4 regions of the Staphylococcus pseudoxylosus genome follow, and region 3 is predicted to be linked to each of the others. Evidence: riboswitches for the same ligand, from Rfam matches in the RefSeq annotation. Region 3 holds a riboswitch; each other region holds the start of a gene.

Region 1 (4,989 bases), 410 kb from region 3:
CTAAAAAGAAAATCATTTATTTCATTAGTTATTCTGTACTACAATACGGCGTTTCCTTTTTAGCCTGTTTGTTAGGTTACATACTTTAACGAAAAACCTAAAAAGTGCATTATAAAAAGCCACAAAAACAATTTAATGTTTTTGTGGCTTTTTATGTCATGTACATTGTCCATACTTATTAATGACAATTTCATTAGTCTTGTCATACTATATCATAAACTCAACTAAATCAAAGTTAACGAGTATATATCATTAACTCATTAATTTAATTATTAACACTTAAGTAATCATACTATTTTATATAATTCTTTAATGACCACTGTATTTTGCAGGATCTGGTCCAATTCTACGATCTTCATTAAGGTTATCTAATTTTTCTATTTGTTCAGCTGTTAATGCGAAATCAAATACATTAATATTCTCTTCTATTCTAGACGGAGTAACCGATTTTGGAATTACTACAACACCATGTTCAATATTCCATCTAATGATTACTTGAGCAGGTGATTTCCCTACTTCCTTTGCAACTGCGTTTACTGTTTTATCTTCTAAAATTTGTGCATTCATTAATGGTGACCATGACTCCATATGAATATTTTGAACTTCCAGATATCTATTTAAAGAAGATTGTAATAGATATGGATGGAATTCTACTTGATTTATTACTGGTTTAATTGAAACTTGTGCTAATAATGCTTCTAAATGTTCAATATTAAAGTTACTTACACCAATATTTTTCACTTTATCATTTTTATAAAGGTCTTCCATACCCTGCCAAGTATCAATCATCAGTGCTTCATCAGTTCCAGGCCAGTGCATTAGATATAAATCTAAATAGTCTAAACCTAATTTGTTTAAACTTGTTTCATATGCATTAGCGACATTTTGTCGACCGTAGTCATCAAGCCATAATTTAGAAGTAATGAATAGGTCACTTCTTTTTAATCCTGTTGAAGCTAATCCTTCAGCAATACCTTGACCTACTTTATCTTCATTTTCATAAATCATTGCTGTGTCAATATGTGTATAGCCGTTTTCAATCGCATGTTTTACTGATGCTGCACATTCATCATTATTCTCCACGCGAAATGTGCCCAATCCAACAATCGGCATTTCATTCCCATTGTAAAATGTAATATTTTCCAAGTTAAAATCCCCTTTTTATTTTGTTATTTATTATACTAATCAATATTCCCAAATATATAAATAAAAATGCCTATATGTTTACAATTCATTCTTATTTTTGAAATTCTTTATAGCATATGTCATCAATCACCTATTTAATTTATAGTTAAATTAAATAGTCAGGCTGTATCAGATTATATTTTTAAAATTTTATAGTCCAAAAAAACTGTCAACAAAAGTCTAAATACTTTTGTTGACAGTTTATACTACATAGCATGATTTATTCTCAAAATATGAAATTTATTTCTTTAGTTAAATGATTCAATTTCATCCATAACACGTTGTAAATCTTCAACGTTATATTGAATGCGACCATGGAAGACGAATTTATTGAAGAATTCATCCAATTGTTCTGGACCAACTAACACTTTGGTATTTGAACTTTGCGCATAGTTTGAAATTGTTACATCACCCTCATTTTTAGGATTGAAATATAAAATGGTAGTTGGTGTGAATTTTAAATTCAATTCAGTTTGAATATCACCCGCTAGTTTCTCAATATCATTCAAATGAGTCGTATAATTAACAAAAGATAATGAGTTTTCATCTTCGTTTTGATCTAATACAAGTGTTTGTGGTTCTTGTCTATCAAGATCCAACGCATTAAAAACTTGCTCCATTGTTGGTTGTTCTTTAAATTGTGCAGCACTCACGCCATTGTATACGTGACCTTTTAATAATTGTGAGTCAATTATATATAAACCAGTACGCGTAAGTACTAAATGACTAATACGCTGTACATCATTAAATTCATTCTTAGGTAAAAATATATTAGCCATAATGTGCATATCTTCTGGACGAATTCTTTTCTCATTTACTAATCTTTCTCGAATACCAATAAGTCTCATATCAGTTACATATTCACTTTGATTTTTAGAGAATAATTTCAATGCATCAATTTCTCTATTTTTCGAATTAACTGTAGCATTATATTCTTCTTTTTGCTTTGTTACTGTTTTTTTATTTTCTATTCTTTCTTTTTCTAGTTCTTCTTCATGCTCATCGCTTAGTTTTTGTTCTCTGGTTTTGTATTGTTCTTCTACCTTTTGTTGTGCTTTCTTCTTACTTTTCAAAGCAATGATAAATAAAATGAAACAAATTACTGCTACAACAATTGCCACAATTAAACCAATCTCTAATGGTCCAAATGAATTCATAACAAAAAACGCTCCTTTATGTGTTCAGTAACTTAATTATAATAGATAAACGTATAGCATTCGAGAGTAAAGTTAAAAAACTTTTGTTCTAGTTAAGCTTTAACTGTATCTTTTAATAAATTAATTTTATCTAACTTTTCCCATGGTAATAATACGTCTGTACGACCAAAATGGCCATATGCAGCAGTTTGTTTATAAATAGGGTGTTTCAAGTCTAACATTTTAATAATTCCAGCTGGTCTTAAATCAAAATGTTGTCTAACTGCCTCAACCAATTCATTTTCTTTAACTTTTCCTGTACCAAATGTATCTATAGAAATAGAAACAGGCTCAGCTACACCAATCGCATATGCAAGTTGTACTTCACATTTGTCTGCTAATTCAGCAGCAACGATATTTTTTGCTACATAGCGTGCAGCATAAGCAGCAGAACGGTCAACTTTAGTTGGGTCTTTACCACTAAAGCATCCCCCACCATGACGTGCATAACCACCATACGTATCAACAATTATTTTACGTCCAGTAAGCCCTGCATCACCTTGTGGTCCACCTATAACGAAACGACCAGTAGGATTGATATAAAATTTAGTGTTCTCATCTAAAAGTGCTTCTGGCACTGTTGGATAAATAACATGTTCTTTAATATCATCTTGAATTTGTGCTAATTCGATATCTTCAGCATGTTGTGTTGACACGACAATCGTATCAATGCGATGTGGTTGATCTTGCTCATCATATTCCACAGTTACTTGTACTTTACCATCAGGACGTAAGTAATTTAATATTTCATCTTTACGTACATCTGATAAGCGTTTCGCAAGTTGATGCGATAAGAAGATTGGTAAAGGCATGTATGTATCCGTTTCATTCGTAGCATAACCGAACATCAAACCTTGATCTCCCGCTCCTGTAGCTTCGATTTCTTCTTCTGATGCGTCTTCACGATACTCTAATGCTGTATCGACACCTTGAGCGATATCTGGTGACTGTTCATCAATTGCCGTTAATACTGCCATTGTCTGGCTATCATAACCGTATTTAGCACGCGTGTAGCCTATCTCTTTGATTGTTTCTCTAACCACTTTCGGAATATCAACATATGTTGTTGTTGATATTTCTCCTGAAATTAACGCCATGCCAGTAGTCACTGTCGTTTCACAAGCAACACGTGCGTTTGGGTCATCTTTCAATATTTCATCCAATATAGCATCAGATACTTGATCCGCTATTTTATCTGGATGCCCTTCTGTTACTGATTCTGAAGTGAATAATCTTCTATTGTAAGTCATAATTTGCTCCTTTAGTTTTAAATTACGAAAATTCTCTCTCTGTTGAGCTCATTAAAAAAGCCTTCTACACTATCAATAAATAGAGAGAAGGCCCTTATACGTCCATTCGCTCTTATCGTTCAGACGATATTTGTCTGCAAACGGTTTGGCACCTTTCTTCGTATTAAGAAGAGGTTGCTGGGCTTCATTGGGTCCATGTCCCTCCGCCACTCAGGATAAGAGAATCCGTTAAGTCCTATAGTACAGAATCAACGATATAATGTCAATTTTACATTTATTAATATTTATTTAAAATTCCTTTTAAATTGGTATGGACTATTGATATATATGTGTTATACTCTGTAATTGTAAAGGCTTACAATAACTAAATAGCGTTGGAGGGATTAGTATGGCTGTAGATACATACACTTATACAAACAAAATTGAAAGTATTTTAGACAAAAAATCTTCATTATTTCAATTATCTACAACACAGTTGTATAACAAGATTTTAGATAATGATGAAGGCGAACTTACCGAATTAGGTGCAATTAACGCTAGAACAGGTAAATATACAGGTCGTTCACCAAAAGATAAGTTTATTGTAAATGAGCCATCTTATAGAGATGATATTGACTGGGGAAATGTTAACCAACCGATTGAGGAAGAAACATTTTTAAATTTATATGATAAGGTTCTAAACTATTTAGACAAAAAAGATGAACTATATGTATTCAATGGTTATGCTGGTAGTGATCACGACTCACAATTGAAATTAACTGTTGTAAATGAATTAGCGTGGCATAATCTATTTGCTCAAAATATGTTTATACGCCCTAATTCAAAAGAAGAAGCACAAGAAATCAAACCAAACTTCACAATTATTTCAGCACCGCATTTTAAAGCCGATCCAGAAATTGACGGCACAAACTCAGAAACATTTATCATCACATCATTCAAACATAAAGTGATCCTCATTGGTGGGACTGAGTATGCTGGTGAAATGAAAAAAGGTATTTTCTCCGTAATGAACTATTTACTACCTAAAGATAACATTATGAGCATGCATTGTTCAGCTAACGTTGGAGACAAAGGTGACGTTGCTTTATTCTTCGGCCTTTCTGGTACTGGTAAAACGACACTATCCGCTGACCCAACACGTAAACTTATTGGCGATGACGAACATGGTTGGAATGAAAATGGTATTTTCAACATTGAAGGTGGTTGTTACGCTAAAGCAATTAACCTTTCTTATAAAAAAGAACCTCAAATTTATGACGCTATTAAATATGGTACTATTTTAGAAAATGTTATCGTTGACGAAGATGGTGACGTTGACTTCGATAATAATCAATACACAGAAAATACGCGTGCAGCTT
Region 2 (4,989 bases), 380 kb from region 3:
TAACAAATGCCTCAACATTTTTGGGGTCGATTTGATAATGATGAGCGATAATCGTCTTGAACCTTGAAGTTTCTAAAGACGTTCCCGTTCCAATGATTTTATGAGTTGGATAGTTTACTTGATTAGCAAAATATACGATCGAATCTACAGGATTAGAAATCACAATAATGATTGCCTCTTGTGTTACCTCAGCAACTTGACTCATAACATTTTTTATAATGTCATGATTGCCTTGTGCTAATAAAGTACGATCACCATCATTTTTATCTGTTGGTACACTCGCAGCAACCACAATAAAATCAGCATCTGCTAAATCTTGATAATCTCCAGCTTTAATCTTGATATGCGCAGTATTAAATAATCCTTGTGAATGATTATGATCAAGCGCTTCTCCACTTGCAATTTCATCTTTATCATCAACCAACACAATCTCTGAAAATAAATTCAAATATTGTACATCTGTTAAAACTTGACTACCTACTCTTCCTAAACCAACAATGCCTAGTTTAGACATACACTACACCCCTTTTTCATTACTAATATCTGTTCATAATAACTTATTTTTCATACGGAATTACATCTTTACCGTATTCTTTTTTAATGAATTCTTTCATGTCTTTAGATTGTAGCACTTTTATAAGTGCTTGATATTTTTCGTCATCTTTATGTCCTTTTTTCACAGCAACGATATTCGCAAACGGTGATGACTCAGTTTCACTAATGATAGCATCTTTATGTGGCGTTAACCCATTATCTAACGCATAGTTTGAATTCATAATAACTGCAGCACCTTCCTTACTTTCATATGTCTTAGGTAAGAATTCTGCCCCTTGTTTATTATTAAACTTCAAATCTTTTTTATTTTCTACAATGTCTTCAAATTTTGCGTCTTCTATACTAACACCTTTTTTAATCTTTATTAATCCTTCATCTACAAAGAATGATAAGAATCTACCCTCTTCAGCTGGATTGTTAGAAACATATATTGTTGAACCTTTAGGAATATCTTTAATATCTTTATATTTTTTACTATAAACACCCATTGGCGTAGTAAATACTTTTCCAACTTCTTCTATATCATAATTGTGATCTTTCTTTTCTGCTTTTAAGTAAGGCGTATGCTGGAAGAAATTGGCATCTACATCACCTTTATCTAATAGTTTATTAGGTACTTTATAATCATTAACTGTTTTAACTTCTAAATCATATCCTTGTTTTTTCATTTCTTCTTTTGCATGTTTCAATACTTCACCGTGTGGTGCTGGCGAAGCTGCAATTGTTATTTTTTTATCCCCATCTTTACCATTTGAATTGCCACATGCTGCAAGAACAATGGTTAATATTAATAATGAACATAAAACAATTAATTTCCTCATAATCTATTTCACTCCTCATGAATTTTTAAGTTTCAAAGTAAATAAAAAATACTTTCTCTTAATTTTATAAGAGAAAGTATAAACCTTCTCTCATCTCTAAAAGTTTGGTAACTTTTTGTGAATTAGCACCATTTCGTATAACGACGGTTGCTGGGTTTCATAGGGCACGTCCCTCCACCTCTCTTGATAAGAGTAAATCAGTATGTAGTTACAATGTTTTTATCCTAGCATTATACTCATGTTTAGTCAACGAGTTTTAAGAAAATTCTAAATAATACGTCTACTAACTAACTTCTGTTCCATGTGAAACAACAATCCATTAAAGCGATATAACTTTATAGAAGGACAACTGCTACATATGCAATAAAGTTATTTAATGCATGCAGTGCTATAGCAGTAGCTAAACTTCGTTGTGTTTTTAAATAGACATATACGATACCTATAGCGATAACAAGATACATAACAATTTCTAATGGTGATTGTGCTGCTATTACGTGTAAAGATGCAAAAACAATTACAGATATGACTGACATCACTATAAAATTCAATTTCTTTCCTAATTCACCAATTACCAAGTGTCGGAAGAGAAACTCTTCAGTAACCGGCGCAATAATTACAATAGAAAAGAACGCAAGTACCGTTGAGAATGGTGTACTAAACATTTGTTGAATCAATAAATCGTTTTGTGTTTCTTCAAACTTCCATTGTTCAGGTGCAAACGCATCAACTAATACAGGAAAAATTAATTTAAATATAAACATAACAATAAATGTAACAATGATGAGTTTCCAGTATTTCTTAATATTACTGAAGCCACTTTTCCACTCAATTTTATAACTATTTTTATGTAACAACATCCATATAATCATGATAAATATAAAAACACCAATCTCCATTAACAAATCAGCGGCGCTCGACCCATCAAATTTATCATTACTGTAACTATCACCAAAACTTATATTAACTGCCCACGTTATACTCAAAATTATAAGTGACAAGAAAAAATTACTAGCTAAATAAATGATTGGCAGAAAAAAATCTTTACCGTTAATATCCTTCCATCGATATTTCTTTTCGTTTTTAACCGACATTATAGTCCCTCCTAAAGTTTTATATATAACACACTTTTACATTGTACAATTTCCATTTTCTTCAAACATTTTACAATAATATAAATAGATAGTATAGATAGACATGTAAACTAATTTATTTAAATTTCAATGCGTAAAAGGAAATGAAAAGTGGTATATAGAGATTAAATATACTATACATAGTTTAAGGAGTTGTTGTCGATGCGTATATTGGTACTAGGTGCTGGCGGAATTGGTGGATATTTTGGTGGTCGCTTAGCTGAGGCTGGCAAACATGTCACATTTTTAGTACGGCCCAAACGCAAATCATATCTAGAACGAAATGGCTTAGCCATTCATAGTGAAAAAGGAGATTATCATTTTAATCCACAACTCATCACAAAAGATGATCGTGTCGAACCTTTTGATATCGTGCTCTTATCTTCAAAGTCTTATCACTTAGATCATGCTATTGAAGATTTAAAACCATTTATAGATCATAACACCTTAATTATTCCACTACTTAATGGCGTTGCACATGTCCCTAAATTACAAAACGCTTTTGGAAAAAATAAAATCATGGGTGGTTACTGCATTATTGAAACAACACTTGATAGTACTGGCGAAATTGTTCAAACCAGTCAATTTGATAAACTCTTTTTCGGGGAGTTAGGTGGTACTGAAAGCAACCGTGCTAAATATGTTGAACAAGCATTTTCAGGAACAAAAGCTGAATTTATTCTAAACACAAATGTCGAACAAGGCATGTGGCATAAATATTTAATGATCACTGTATTATCGGGCGTAACAACACTTATGCACGCGCCTATTGGACCTATTCGTGATAGTGAAGGTGGTATAGAATTTATTAAATCCTTGTATAATGAGGCTGCTAGTATTATGCGTAAACACAACGCACCTATCTCTGATCAAATTGTTTCTAAATACATGCAAGCACTAAATCAATTATCTTATCATTTCAAAACTTCCATGCAACGAGATATGGAAAAGGGTCTAAATATCGAAACCGATCATTTGCAAGGTTATTTATTAGAATTAGCGGCACACTACAATTTAGAAGCACCACTGCTTACTTGTGTTTATCAAAACCATAGCGTATATAAAGAAATGCTACATTAAGTATCTACACATATAGGAGTGTGACAGAAGCGAGTTTTTAACTTTCTGTGCACTTCCTATATTTTTGCTTATCTTTAATATCAACATTTTGTATGCTTTTTATTTAAATTATTTGAATAACTAATTAAGAAAAACGGAGGCATTCGTCATGCAATCTAATCAACCACAACACCCATTTGATTTAGCAACTCAACTCACACAACAGAAACCAGGCATGTATTCAGGACAAACTTCTAGCGCCTATGCGAATATGGTCGGACCATTCGGTGGTGTTATCGCATCCACATTATTACGTGCAGTTTTAGAACATGATGATATTCTAGGAGAACCCATCTCCCTAACAATAAACTATGCTGCTCCTATACATGAAGGTAATTTTAGGATCATTGCCTATCCATCAAGAACGAATCGGTCAACACAGCACTGGTATATAGAACTAAAACAAAATGATAACATCGTTATTACTGGAACAGCAGTTACTGCTAAGCGACGAGATACATGGTCGTCAACAGAACTAGCCTTTCCTGATGTCCCACCTGCAGACGAAGTAACACGTACACCATTAGAAAGCGCACCACCATGGGCGCAAAACTATGACATCAGAATGATTAAAGGTGCGCCACTAGCAATGAATCCTACTCAACAACCAGATTCCGTAACGTTACAATGGATAAAAGACAGCCCTGATAGAGATTTAGATTTCTTATCTCTCGCATCTATATGTGATGCATTCTTCCCACGCATCTATGTACGTCGTAAAGCGTTCGTTCCCATTGGTACAGTATCACTCACTATATATTTCCATGCTAATGCTGAGACTTTAAAGCACAATGGGAGCCAACTGCTACTTGGACATGCCCGTGCCCTTAAATTTTTTAATGGCTTCTTCGATCAAACTGGAGAAATATGGAGTCATAATGGCAATTTACTTGCAACGACAAGTCAGTTTGTATATTACAAAGAATAAATTCTACACTTATCTCCTATAACTATAATTTATACTTAAAAAAATAAAGAGGTGTTTAAAGTTGAAACAACCAAAAGAAATTACAATTAACACATTAAATTTTGATGATGATGGGCAAATACCTAATAACCCAAATTTACCTGTTTTAGTTTATCAAAACGTATTTTCAAAAACTGATGATTTAAGACATATATTATCCACAAATCAATGGGGTAACACTTGGGAAGCTGGTGTTTTCTCTTATCATCATTATCACAGTAATTCACACGAAGTCTTATTGGTAATCAATGGAACCGCCCAATTAATACTAGGAGGCAGAAATGGTACTCCTATTAGTATAACTGAAGGTGATGTTTTAATATTACCAGCTGGTACTGGTCATAAACTGATAAGTCAAACTAATGACTTTACAGTTATGGGCGCCTATCCCAATAGT
Region 3 (4,989 bases):
TCAAATAACATTTCAAATCCATGTGCCGTTGAATCATGATATTCTTTCTTCTTCTGTTTATACTCTAAAGATGTTAACCTTCTTTCTCTTGGTACAAAAGCAATATAATTGAAAATCATTTGCGTAATGCCTGGTTCTCTTTCGAATATTTCAACTTCTATCGTATCTTCTGAATCACTTAATTCTGGCATACCAATTGTCATGACGATATATTCATAAGGTGTTAATGAAGCAAATGTACCTTGTACTATATTCTCTTTACCTTTATGAACATCAACAATTTTGTACTTACCATTTTGTTCAGCAGCTACTTCAATAGTTTTATTTGTTCTTTCAGTTGTCATAAACCATTGTTTCAGAAAACGTTGATCTGTCCAAGCTTGGTATAATAATTCAGGTTCTACTTTAAATAATCTTTCAAGACGAATTTCAACATTCTCATTTTCTACATTGTATTTACCCACGATCGATTGTTCACCTACTTTCACTCTTATTACTATTCTAACGCATTACACTATACTTCTAAACAATTATCAAGTAAATATAGTGATGTTCTTTAATATTTATAAAACTTTAACAATCTCATTTTATCGCTATTAGTCAGTAAACGTCAAAACTTTCATTTTCATTAAATATCATACTAAATAAACTTCACATTTATCTTAGCATATTCTGTTAGCATACTGTTTATTTAAAATAGCGAATGAGCCCGGAACATTCATATATCCCGGACTCAAATTCAAAGCTAGCTTATAGTCTCTTAATATTATATAACACAATGAACATCATCAATTTTCAAATCATGCTTATTAGCATATAACTTCAATACTCTATTGAGAACATAAAAATCATTGCTCAATTTGATGTTACAATGTATCTTATTTACTTTTTATCTAATCTAGGTAATCTAAAGAAAATTGCTATAAGTCCACAAACGCCTAGTATCATTGGATAAATTGCGTAAGGTACTAATTCAAATGGAGATATAGACGCCACACCTGCAGCAGCTATCAATTGAGGACTATATGGCAGCATCCCTTGGAAACAACTCGCAAACATATCTAAAATACTAGCTGATTTACGTGGATCCACATCATATTCCTCTGAAATATCTTTTGCTAATGGTCCTGCCATTAATATAGAAATAGTATTATTTGCGGTTGATATATCTGCCACACTGACTAAGCCAGCAATACCTAATTCTGCACCACGTTTAGATTTCACTTTACTGCGCACAAAATTTAATAGCCAAGTAATACCACCATTATGTTGGATTAACGCCACTAAACCACCAATGAGCAATGCAATAATCGCTATATCTTCCATACCGATAATACCTTTAGATATAGAACTTAATAAACCTGTCCAACCAAATGAACCGTAGATTAATCCAATAATTGCAGAAAGTATAATACCACCGATTAATACGATAACTACATTTACACCTATTAATGCCAAGATAAGCACAAATAAGTATGGAATTACTTTAATAAGATCATAATCATAACTTTTATTTGCATCTATATGGGCACCATTTGTTAAAAACCAAAGCGCAATAATAGTAAATATCGCGCCAGGTAAAACAATCTTTATGTTCACTTTAAATTTATCGCTCATTTTCGTTTTTTGGGTACGTACTGCAGCGATCGTAGTATCAGAAATCATTGATAAGTTATCACCAAACATAGCTCCACCAACAACAGTAGCCATTGTAATCGCAGCCGAAACATCTGTAGCCTGACTTAAACCAAAGCCAACTGGTGCTATAGCAGCTACCGTCCCTACAGACGTCCCCATTGATAAAGATACAAACATACATATGATAAATAGTCCGACGATAATTAAATTTTCTGGGATTAATGATAACCCTAAGTTAACCGTCGACTGCACGCCACCCATATCTTCAGTCGTTTGAGAAAAGGCACCTGCTAATAAGAAAATTAACATCATTAAAATAATATTGGAATGTCCTGCACCTTTTGTAAAAACTTCAACTTTTTTTTGAAATGATTCTTTTCTATTTAACGCTAAGCCGACAATAGCAGCAACTAATATAGCTACATTCAGTGGCATCGTAGTAAAGTCGCCTGTACTAATACCCACACCTAAAAACATACCAACAAATACGATTAAAGGTATCAAAGCCCATGCGTTACCTTTTTTTGTCTCCTCCATATATAACCAACTTTCCTAAATATTAAAACAGAACCCAACCTTCTGTTATTTTTAAGTCCAAAAAATAAAAAAACTCTTTCTAAATTAAGAAGAAAGAGTAAACTGTGATTCATTCTTATCTTCTAGCATGAATTATGCTACTGGATTTGGCACACGCATCATCATGTTGCCGAAGTATCATCGGGCCAGTCCCTACACTTCTCTTGATAAGTTATTATTTTATTTTATTACAGTACAGTATTAATTGTAATTCGTCAAATATGGAATTGGACAGGAAACAATTTAAAAAACGATTTCATTATCTAATTCCTTCAACGTCTATTATTTCAATAGAGCTTATGTTATTTAGTCGCTTTATATTTACTGCATCGGACGTTCGATAGTAAATTTATTACCTAAAGAAGCATAATCATTACCAGCTAAGCGCGCCACTGCATTTAGCGCATCAGGGTCTATTTTACTATCTTCAATATAAACTGATTCATCAATATGAAACATGACTACTTCACCTATAATTAAATCAGATCCTTCCTGAGGATCACCTAATGGAATAATTCGATCTAGCTTACATTCCATTCGAATTTTGGCTTGTTCAATACCAGGTACTGCAACTAATTCAGAGTCAACACAATTAAGACTTGTTCTTTCTAATTCATTTTGATTACGAGTCAACGGTGCTGCTGTATGGTTAATTTGTTCAACTGTATCTTCATCTGTAATATGTACTACAAATGATTCCGTTTCTTCAATATTTAAAGAAGTGTCTTTCCGTTTCCCTTCAGAGCGACCTGTAGAAATCATGATCATTGGCGGCGCGCTATTTATAACATTAAAAAAGCTAAACGGCGCTGCATTTAAATGCCCATCTTTATCTTGCGAAGTAACAAAAGCGATGGGTCTAGGTATCACACTACCACTTAATAGTTTATAATTTTGTTTTTTGCTTAAAGCATCTGCTCTAAATTTTTTCATAAATGATTACCTTACCTTTCAAAAATAAGGAGGTAGGATATCAATGTATCCTTTCCTCCTTATGCTTAGTATCACCGAGACATTGAAACACTAAAAGTTAAATAAAATTACCGTCTCATTACGTTACTTCATCAATTCTAATCTAATTGAGTACCACCTGTCACGCCATAAACTTGGCCTGTAGTATAACTTGATTCCTCAGCTGCTAAATGTACATACACGCCTGAAAGTTCAATCGGTTGCCCCGCTCTACCTAACACTTCTTTTTGACCGAAAGTTGGAATTTTAGATTGGGGCTGTCCACCAGAAATTTGGAGTGGTGACCAGAATGGTCCTGGTGCTACACAATTTACACGGATTCCCTTGCTACCTAATTCTTCAGACAAGCTCTTGGTAAGTGAAATGATAGCTGCTTTAGAAGCGGCATAATCATGTAAGATTGGGCTTGGATTATAACCTTGCACAGATGAAGTCAGTGTAATTGTTGCACCAGGTTCTAAATAATCAATCGCTTTTTGAACTGACCAGAAAATAGGATAGACATTTGTTTCGAACGTCTCAGTAAATGATTCAGTATCAAAGCCTTTAAGGTTGTTTCTATATTGCTGATGTCCTGCTACAATCGTTACATTATCTAATCCACCAAGTTTGTTATAAGCTGTTTCAACTAAATCATAGTTAAATTGTTCATCGCGTATATCGCCTGGGATTAATACAGCTTTACGTCCCGCTGCTTCAATCACTTGTTGTACTTCTTCAGCGTCCACTTGCTCAGCAGGCAAGTAATTAATCGCCACATCTGCACCTTCTTTAGCATACGCTATGGCAGCAGCTCTACCGATAGCGGAATCTCCACCAGTAACTAACATTTTATAATCTTTTAAACGCCCATAACCGATATAAGTAGTTTCACCACAATCAGGTTTAGGGTCTAATTTATCTTGTAAACCTGGAACGTCTTGTTCTTGTTTTGGGAAATCTTCACTTGAAAATTTTGTTCTAGGGTCTTGTCCTGACATATGCAAACACTCCTTATTTAAAGAATATGCTTATGCATTACCCTGATTTTTTAACTTTTAATACATCAATCAAAGATTCTATTTAGATTGTTCATTTAAAAGTTTTTGTACAAAACTTACGAAATAATCAGGTACTTTTTCTAATATACGTTCATCTGGATCATATTTAGGATGATGCAGATCATACTCACTATTAGAACCAATAAACACAAATACACTTGGATATTTATTTGAGAAACCTGAAAAATCTTCTCCAATAGTTAATGGTTGATCCATAATACTCACATTATAACCTACCGCTTTAGCAACCTCTATCGCGTCTTCTGTTAATTTTTCATCGTTAACAACCGCACCTGGTAAACGATGGTATAACGTTTCAATTTCAACACCAAATGCTTCTGCAAGACCACTTCCAATTGCACGCAAACGTTCTTCGATATAATTACGTTTCTCTTCGTCAAAACTTCTCACTGTACCTTGCACATAAGCTTCATCTGCAATCACATTCCATGTATTACCACTAGACACTTCACCAATAGTAACAACAGCGTTATCAAATGCTGATAAATTTCTGCTCACAATAGACTGCACACTATTAATTAATTGTCCTAATACAATCACTGGATCATTACCTTGTTCAGGTTTAGCAGCATGAGCGCCTACACCTTTAATTTTAAATTCAAATCGGTCTACAGATGATGTAATAACTCCTGATTTCACTGCAAATTCACCAATGTCTAATGTAGGATAATTATGATAACCTAATACCGCTTTAGCACCTTCTATCGCACCTGTATCAGTAATATGATACGCTCCATAACCT
Region 4 (4,989 bases), 330 kb from region 3:
AATACCTAATGCTATTTTAGGAGAACTATTCAAACTTTTCGCGCCTAAGTACCAGATTTTTCAAACATTGTTACAAATAGTAGAAAGTATTCAATTTACTGTACCGTTATTAGTTGGTGCACTTATAGCAATGCGATTCAGTTTATCACCTTTAGCAACGGCTGTTGTGGCGAGTTCTGCTTTTGTAGGCAGTGGCGCAGCGCAATTTAAAGATGGTGCTTGGATGCTTGTAGGTGTTGGAGATCTTATTAACACAATGATCACTGCAGCAATTGCTGTTTTTTTAATATTAGTCGTTGGAGAAAGATTTGGTAGTTTAACGTTAATTATTTTGCCGACTATTGTCGGTGTGATAGCCAGCTTTATTGGCGTGCTTATATTACCATATGTCCAAATGATTACAACTGGTATTGGTAATTTAGTTAATACATTTACAGAATTGCAACCAGTATTGATGTCTATGCTTATTGCATTAGTATTTAGTTTTATAATTATTTCACCTATATCAACTGTAGCAACTGCTTTAGCTATAGGTATTAGCGGTTTAGCGGCTGGTTCTGCTTCACTTGGAATTGTGGCATGTGAAGGTGCATTAGTTGCAGGCACGTTAAAAGTAAATAGAGCAGGTGTACCTCTGACAATCTTTTTAGGGGGTGTGAAAATGATGATACCTAATATGGTAAGACATCCTATTATTTTACTACCAATTTTCTCAAATGCACTAATCACTGGTTTTGTTGGTGCACTCATAGGAATTGGTGGAACAAAAGAATCAGCAGGTTTTGGAATTATTGGGCTTGTTGGGCCAATAAGTGCGTTTAGATTTATGGAACATTCAATATTATTAAACTTAATATATGTATTTATTGCGTTTTTTGTAGTTCCATTTGTAATGGGGTATTTGATCAATACATTTTATATGAAAACATTGAAATTATATGATAGAGAAATTTTCAAATTCTTAGCGTAAAATGATATATAATGTTTAAAATGTATAGTTATTTTTGTAATATAATGTAATGTTTTGAATGTTGAATAAAATAATAAAGTATATTAAAAGGCCACAAAACAGTGGTCTTTTTTGATTTTAGACAAAAAAAATTGCAAGTTTTACTCCAAAATATAATTTTTTTGTTCATTTATTATTTTACAGTTGTGTAACAAAAAGATTTGCTGTAATAATTCAGACTATGTGAGCGTGTTCGATGATAAACGTATAAAGATTAATATAACAGTACTATGCACAATATATTTTGAAAACAACGAAAGAATTATGCATTACAAAACAAAACAGTAGTATTTCAATGTTACAAAGTATCTTTTCTTTTGTAACGTTTTGTTATGAAAGTGTAATATAAATAGGCGAAATATGTGTTATATTATTTGTGGCGAAAAAATAAAACATAAAAATTAATCGATTTCAGCACATACGATAAATAATTTAACGAAAATATAATTTTACTTAAAAAGATTTTAATTGGAGGATTTTTTAATTATGAAGAAAACAGTTTTAGCATCATCATTAGCAGTAGCATTAGGTGTAACAGGATATGCAACAACAGCAGACCACAATCAAGCTCACGCTTCAGAAGAAAATATCGACAAAGCGCATTTAGCTGATTTAGCTCAAAACAATCCTGAAAAATTAAACCAAAAACCATTACACGCTGGCGCGTATAACTATAACTTCGTTTTAGGTGGAAATGAATATACATTCACTTCAAATGGTCAATCTTGGTCATGGAATTACACAGCTACAGGTGCTCAAAGTGCAACTTCTAACACAGTACAAGATGTAACTACTCAAGCAACTACAAATACTAACGAAACTTCAGCTAGTGAAGTAAGTGCTCAAAAACAATCAAGCAATACTCCAGTAGCAGCAGTTGAAGCGCCTAAAGCTTCTTCAAACACAAGTGTTCAAACTGCTCAAACAAGTACTGCAACTAAAACTTACAAAGCTGCTCAAACATCAGCTGCATCAACTGGTGGATCAGTTAAAGCTCAATTCATAGCTGCAGGTGGGACAGAAGCTATGTGGAATTCAATTGTAATGCCTGAATCAAGTGGTAACCCAAATGCTGTTAACCCAGCTGGTTACAGAGGTTTAGGTCAAACTAAAGAATCATGGGGAACTGGTTCAGTAGCAAGCCAAACTAAAGGTATGATTAATTACGGTAAAAGCCGTTACGGTTCAATGGAAGCAGCTATGGCTTTCCGTGCTTCTAATGGATGGTGGTAGGATCTAAATAACTAAATAGAAATATTTAGTTATCTTAGATTGAACAACCCGGGACGTTTATGTTCCGGGTTTTATTATTTTATTTGATGTTTTAATGTGAGTGACATCGAGATCTTATTATTCTATGAGATTTTGATGTCACATTTTTGTTTCGAGAGTAGATTGACAAGCGTGAATATTCTGATAAAATTAATAGTAATTTAAAATAAACTTATCCAGAGAAGCTGAGGGATTTGGCCTTATGAAGCTTCAGCAACAGACTTTGATATAAAAGTACTGTGCTACTTCCAACAAGCATGAATGCTTGAAAGATAGGTGACATGTGTAACTATATGCCACACAGGTCGGCATATAGTTTTTTTAATAGGAGGACTTTTATGGCAATTTCAGATAGATTGGCACAAATACCAGATAGTTATTTTGCAAAAACAATGGGACAGAAAGTAGAACATGGTCCTTTACCTTTAATTAATATGGCTGTAGGTATTCCTGATGGTGAAACGCCCAAAGGAATTATTGACTGTTTTGCTGATGCGCTGCGTCAGCCTGATAATCAAAAGTATGTTGCTTTCCATGGTAAAGACTCATTTAAGCAAGCAATAGTAGATTTTTATCAGAGACAATTTCAAGTTGCATTAGATAAAGAAGATGAAGTATGTATTTTATATGGCACTAAAAATGGTCTTGTTGGTTTACCTACATGTATCGTTAATCCAGGAGAAAATGTGTTACTACCAGATCCAGGATATACGGATTATAAAGCGGGGGTGTTACTTGCTGATGCACAACCACAACCGCTCGTTTTAGAGCCGCCTTATTATTTGCCTCAGTGGGACAAAATAAGCAAAAAAACATTACTCAATACACGTTTAGTTTATTTGACTTATCCAAATAACCCGACAGGTTCAGTTGCTACAAAATCAATATTTGAGGAAGCGGTTGAGCGTTTTAAAGGAACAAAAACAAAGATTGTTCATGATTTTGCGTATAGTGCCTTTGGCTTTGATGCTAAAAATCCTAGTATATTGCAAGCAGAAGGAGCAAAAGACTTAGCAATAGAAATATTTTCATTATCAAAAGGCTATAATATGTCAGGATTTCGAGTTGGCTTTGCTGTTGGAAACAAAGACATCATACAAGCATTAAAGAAATATCAATCACATACGCACGCAGGTATGTTTGGTGCATTGCAAGACGCAGCAACATACGCTTTGAATAACTATGATGATTTTCTAGACGAACAAAATTTAACATTTAAACGTCGTAGAGATGAGTTTGAAGCTAAATTACAACAAGCAAATATACCTTTTGAGCCAATGAAAGGTGGTATTTTCTTATGGTTACGGACACCTAAAAACTTTGATGGAGAAAGTTTTGTTGATTATTTATTACAAGAACAGTCAATTCTTGTTGCGCCAGGTATACCATTTGGAGAACATGGCAAACATTATGTACGTATTTCTTTAGCTTTAGATGATGCATCGTTACTAGAAGCTGCAGAAAGGATACAATCGCTTAAGCACCTTTATGAATAGAATCAATATGATCGGAGTGATTAACTTATGACAAGTATTAAAATTTTTGGAGTAAGAGAAGAAGATATACCTTATATTAAAGCATGGTCAACAAAGCATAATGTGACTGTCGATTTAGATGAAGCATTACTTTCGTCAGAAACCGTCGATCGTACAAAAGGTTTTGATGGTGTTTCGATATCACAGCAAATTCCTTTTGGTGAAGATGTATACCGCAAGTTACATGAATTTGGAATTAAGCAAATTGCGCAACGAAGTGCTGGTTTTGACATATATGATTTTGATTTAGCTCAAAAATATGATTTGATTATTTCTAATGTGCCATCTTATTCACCGCATTCTATTGCTGAATATACGGTGTCACAAGCACTTAATTTGGTCAGAAACTATAATGATATTCAACAAAAAACAGCTTCATATGATTTTAGATGGCAACCAGCTATCTTATCACGCTCTATTAAAGACTTGAAAGTTGCTGTTATAGGGACTGGTCGTATCGGTTCAATTGTTGCTAAGATATTTGCACAAGGCTTTGGAGCTGAAGTTATTGCTTATGATATTGCCCCTAATGAAAGCTATAAGTCATTTTTAACGTATGCTAATAGCATAAATGAAGCTGTGCAAGAAGCGGATATTGTTACGGTTCATATCCCTGCAAGTAAGGATAGTGATTATTTATTTGATGATGCACTGTTTAATGAATTTAAACCAGGATCAGTATTTATCAATTGTGCAAGAGGTGCCATTGTAAAAACGAGTGCGCTAATACACGCACTGGATAATGGTGTTTTAAAAGGAGCAGCACTTGATACATATGAAGGGGAAAAGGGATTGTTTCCAAGTGATCAACGACATTCTGAATTAAAGGATGAAGTATTAAAGCAATTAATCGAACGACAAGATGTTATTGTTTCACCTCATATTGCTTTTTATACAGATGCTGCCGTTGAAAACCTCATTGTCGATGCTTTAGATGCGACAATTGATGTTATTGAGACTGGTGACACTAAACTACGTGTGAATTAATAAAGAAGCAATGATGTATATTTAAAATGTAAAATATTAAATAAAAGGGGCAGGACAGAAACCTAATTTTTTCAAAAAGAATTTCATTGTCCTACCCCTGGCAGTGATGACAAGAGTTGAAAAAGCTTTTAGACAAGCTTTTTCAATCGAGTCAGCAACTGCTATCACACTGAGTGGAAACCGAGA

Evidence for each region. A riboswitch is a leader RNA that binds a small molecule or an ion and turns the genes downstream of it on or off. The one in region 3 is predicted to bind S-adenosylmethionine.
Region 1: linked by a shared signal. The riboswitch ahead of metK (methionine adenosyltransferase) and the one ahead of LG295_RS03555 (Na+/H+ antiporter NhaC family protein) in region 3 are both predicted to bind S-adenosylmethionine.
Region 2: linked by a shared signal. The riboswitch ahead of LG295_RS01795 (MetQ/NlpA family ABC transporter substrate-binding protein) and the one ahead of LG295_RS03555 (Na+/H+ antiporter NhaC family protein) in region 3 are both predicted to bind S-adenosylmethionine.
Region 4: linked by a shared signal. The riboswitch ahead of LG295_RS02040 (aminotransferase class I/II-fold pyridoxal phosphate-dependent enzyme) and the one ahead of LG295_RS03555 (Na+/H+ antiporter NhaC family protein) in region 3 are both predicted to bind S-adenosylmethionine.

The regions. Positions count from the first base shown of each region.
Region 1 is NZ_CP085024.1:1,203,899-1,208,887, reverse strand. Features, by position in the region: gene LG295_RS05835 (CrcB family protein) at 1-89, shown strand, start outside; gene LG295_RS05830 (aldo/keto reductase) at 310-1,146, opposite strand; gene LG295_RS05825 (nuclease-related domain-containing protein) at 1,434-2,342, opposite strand; gene metK (methionine adenosyltransferase) at 2,435-3,631, opposite strand; SAM riboswitch class I at 3,741-3,853, opposite strand; gene pckA (phosphoenolpyruvate carboxykinase (ATP)) at 4,020-4,989, shown strand, end outside.
Region 2 is NZ_CP085024.1:409,819-414,807, reverse strand. Features, by position in the region: gene LG295_RS01800 (lactate/malate family dehydrogenase) at 1-514, opposite strand, end outside; gene LG295_RS01795 (MetQ/NlpA family ABC transporter substrate-binding protein) at 558-1,376, opposite strand; SAM riboswitch class I at 1,464-1,569, opposite strand; gene LG295_RS01790 (type II CAAX endopeptidase family protein) at 1,712-2,467, opposite strand; gene panE (2-dehydropantoate 2-reductase) at 2,669-3,586, shown strand; gene LG295_RS01780 (thioesterase family protein) at 3,735-4,553, shown strand; gene LG295_RS01775 (cupin domain-containing protein) at 4,615-4,989, shown strand, end outside.
Region 3 is NZ_CP085024.1:793,456-798,444, reverse strand. Features, by position in the region: gene LG295_RS03560 (SRPBCC domain-containing protein) at 1-464, opposite strand, end outside; gene LG295_RS03555 (Na+/H+ antiporter NhaC family protein) at 883-2,175, opposite strand; SAM riboswitch class I at 2,288-2,388, opposite strand; gene LG295_RS03550 (flavin reductase family protein) at 2,536-3,147, opposite strand; gene LG295_RS03545 (SDR family oxidoreductase) at 3,285-4,166, opposite strand; gene LG295_RS03540 (amidohydrolase) at 4,245-4,989, opposite strand, start outside.
Region 4 is NZ_CP085024.1:458,788-463,776, forward strand. Features, by position in the region: gene LG295_RS02030 (PTS sugar transporter subunit IIC) at 1-970, shown strand, start outside; gene LG295_RS02035 (transglycosylase) at 1,496-2,242, shown strand; SAM riboswitch class I at 2,451-2,560, shown strand; gene LG295_RS02040 (aminotransferase class I/II-fold pyridoxal phosphate-dependent enzyme) at 2,620-3,777, shown strand; gene LG295_RS02045 (D-lactate dehydrogenase) at 3,805-4,803, shown strand.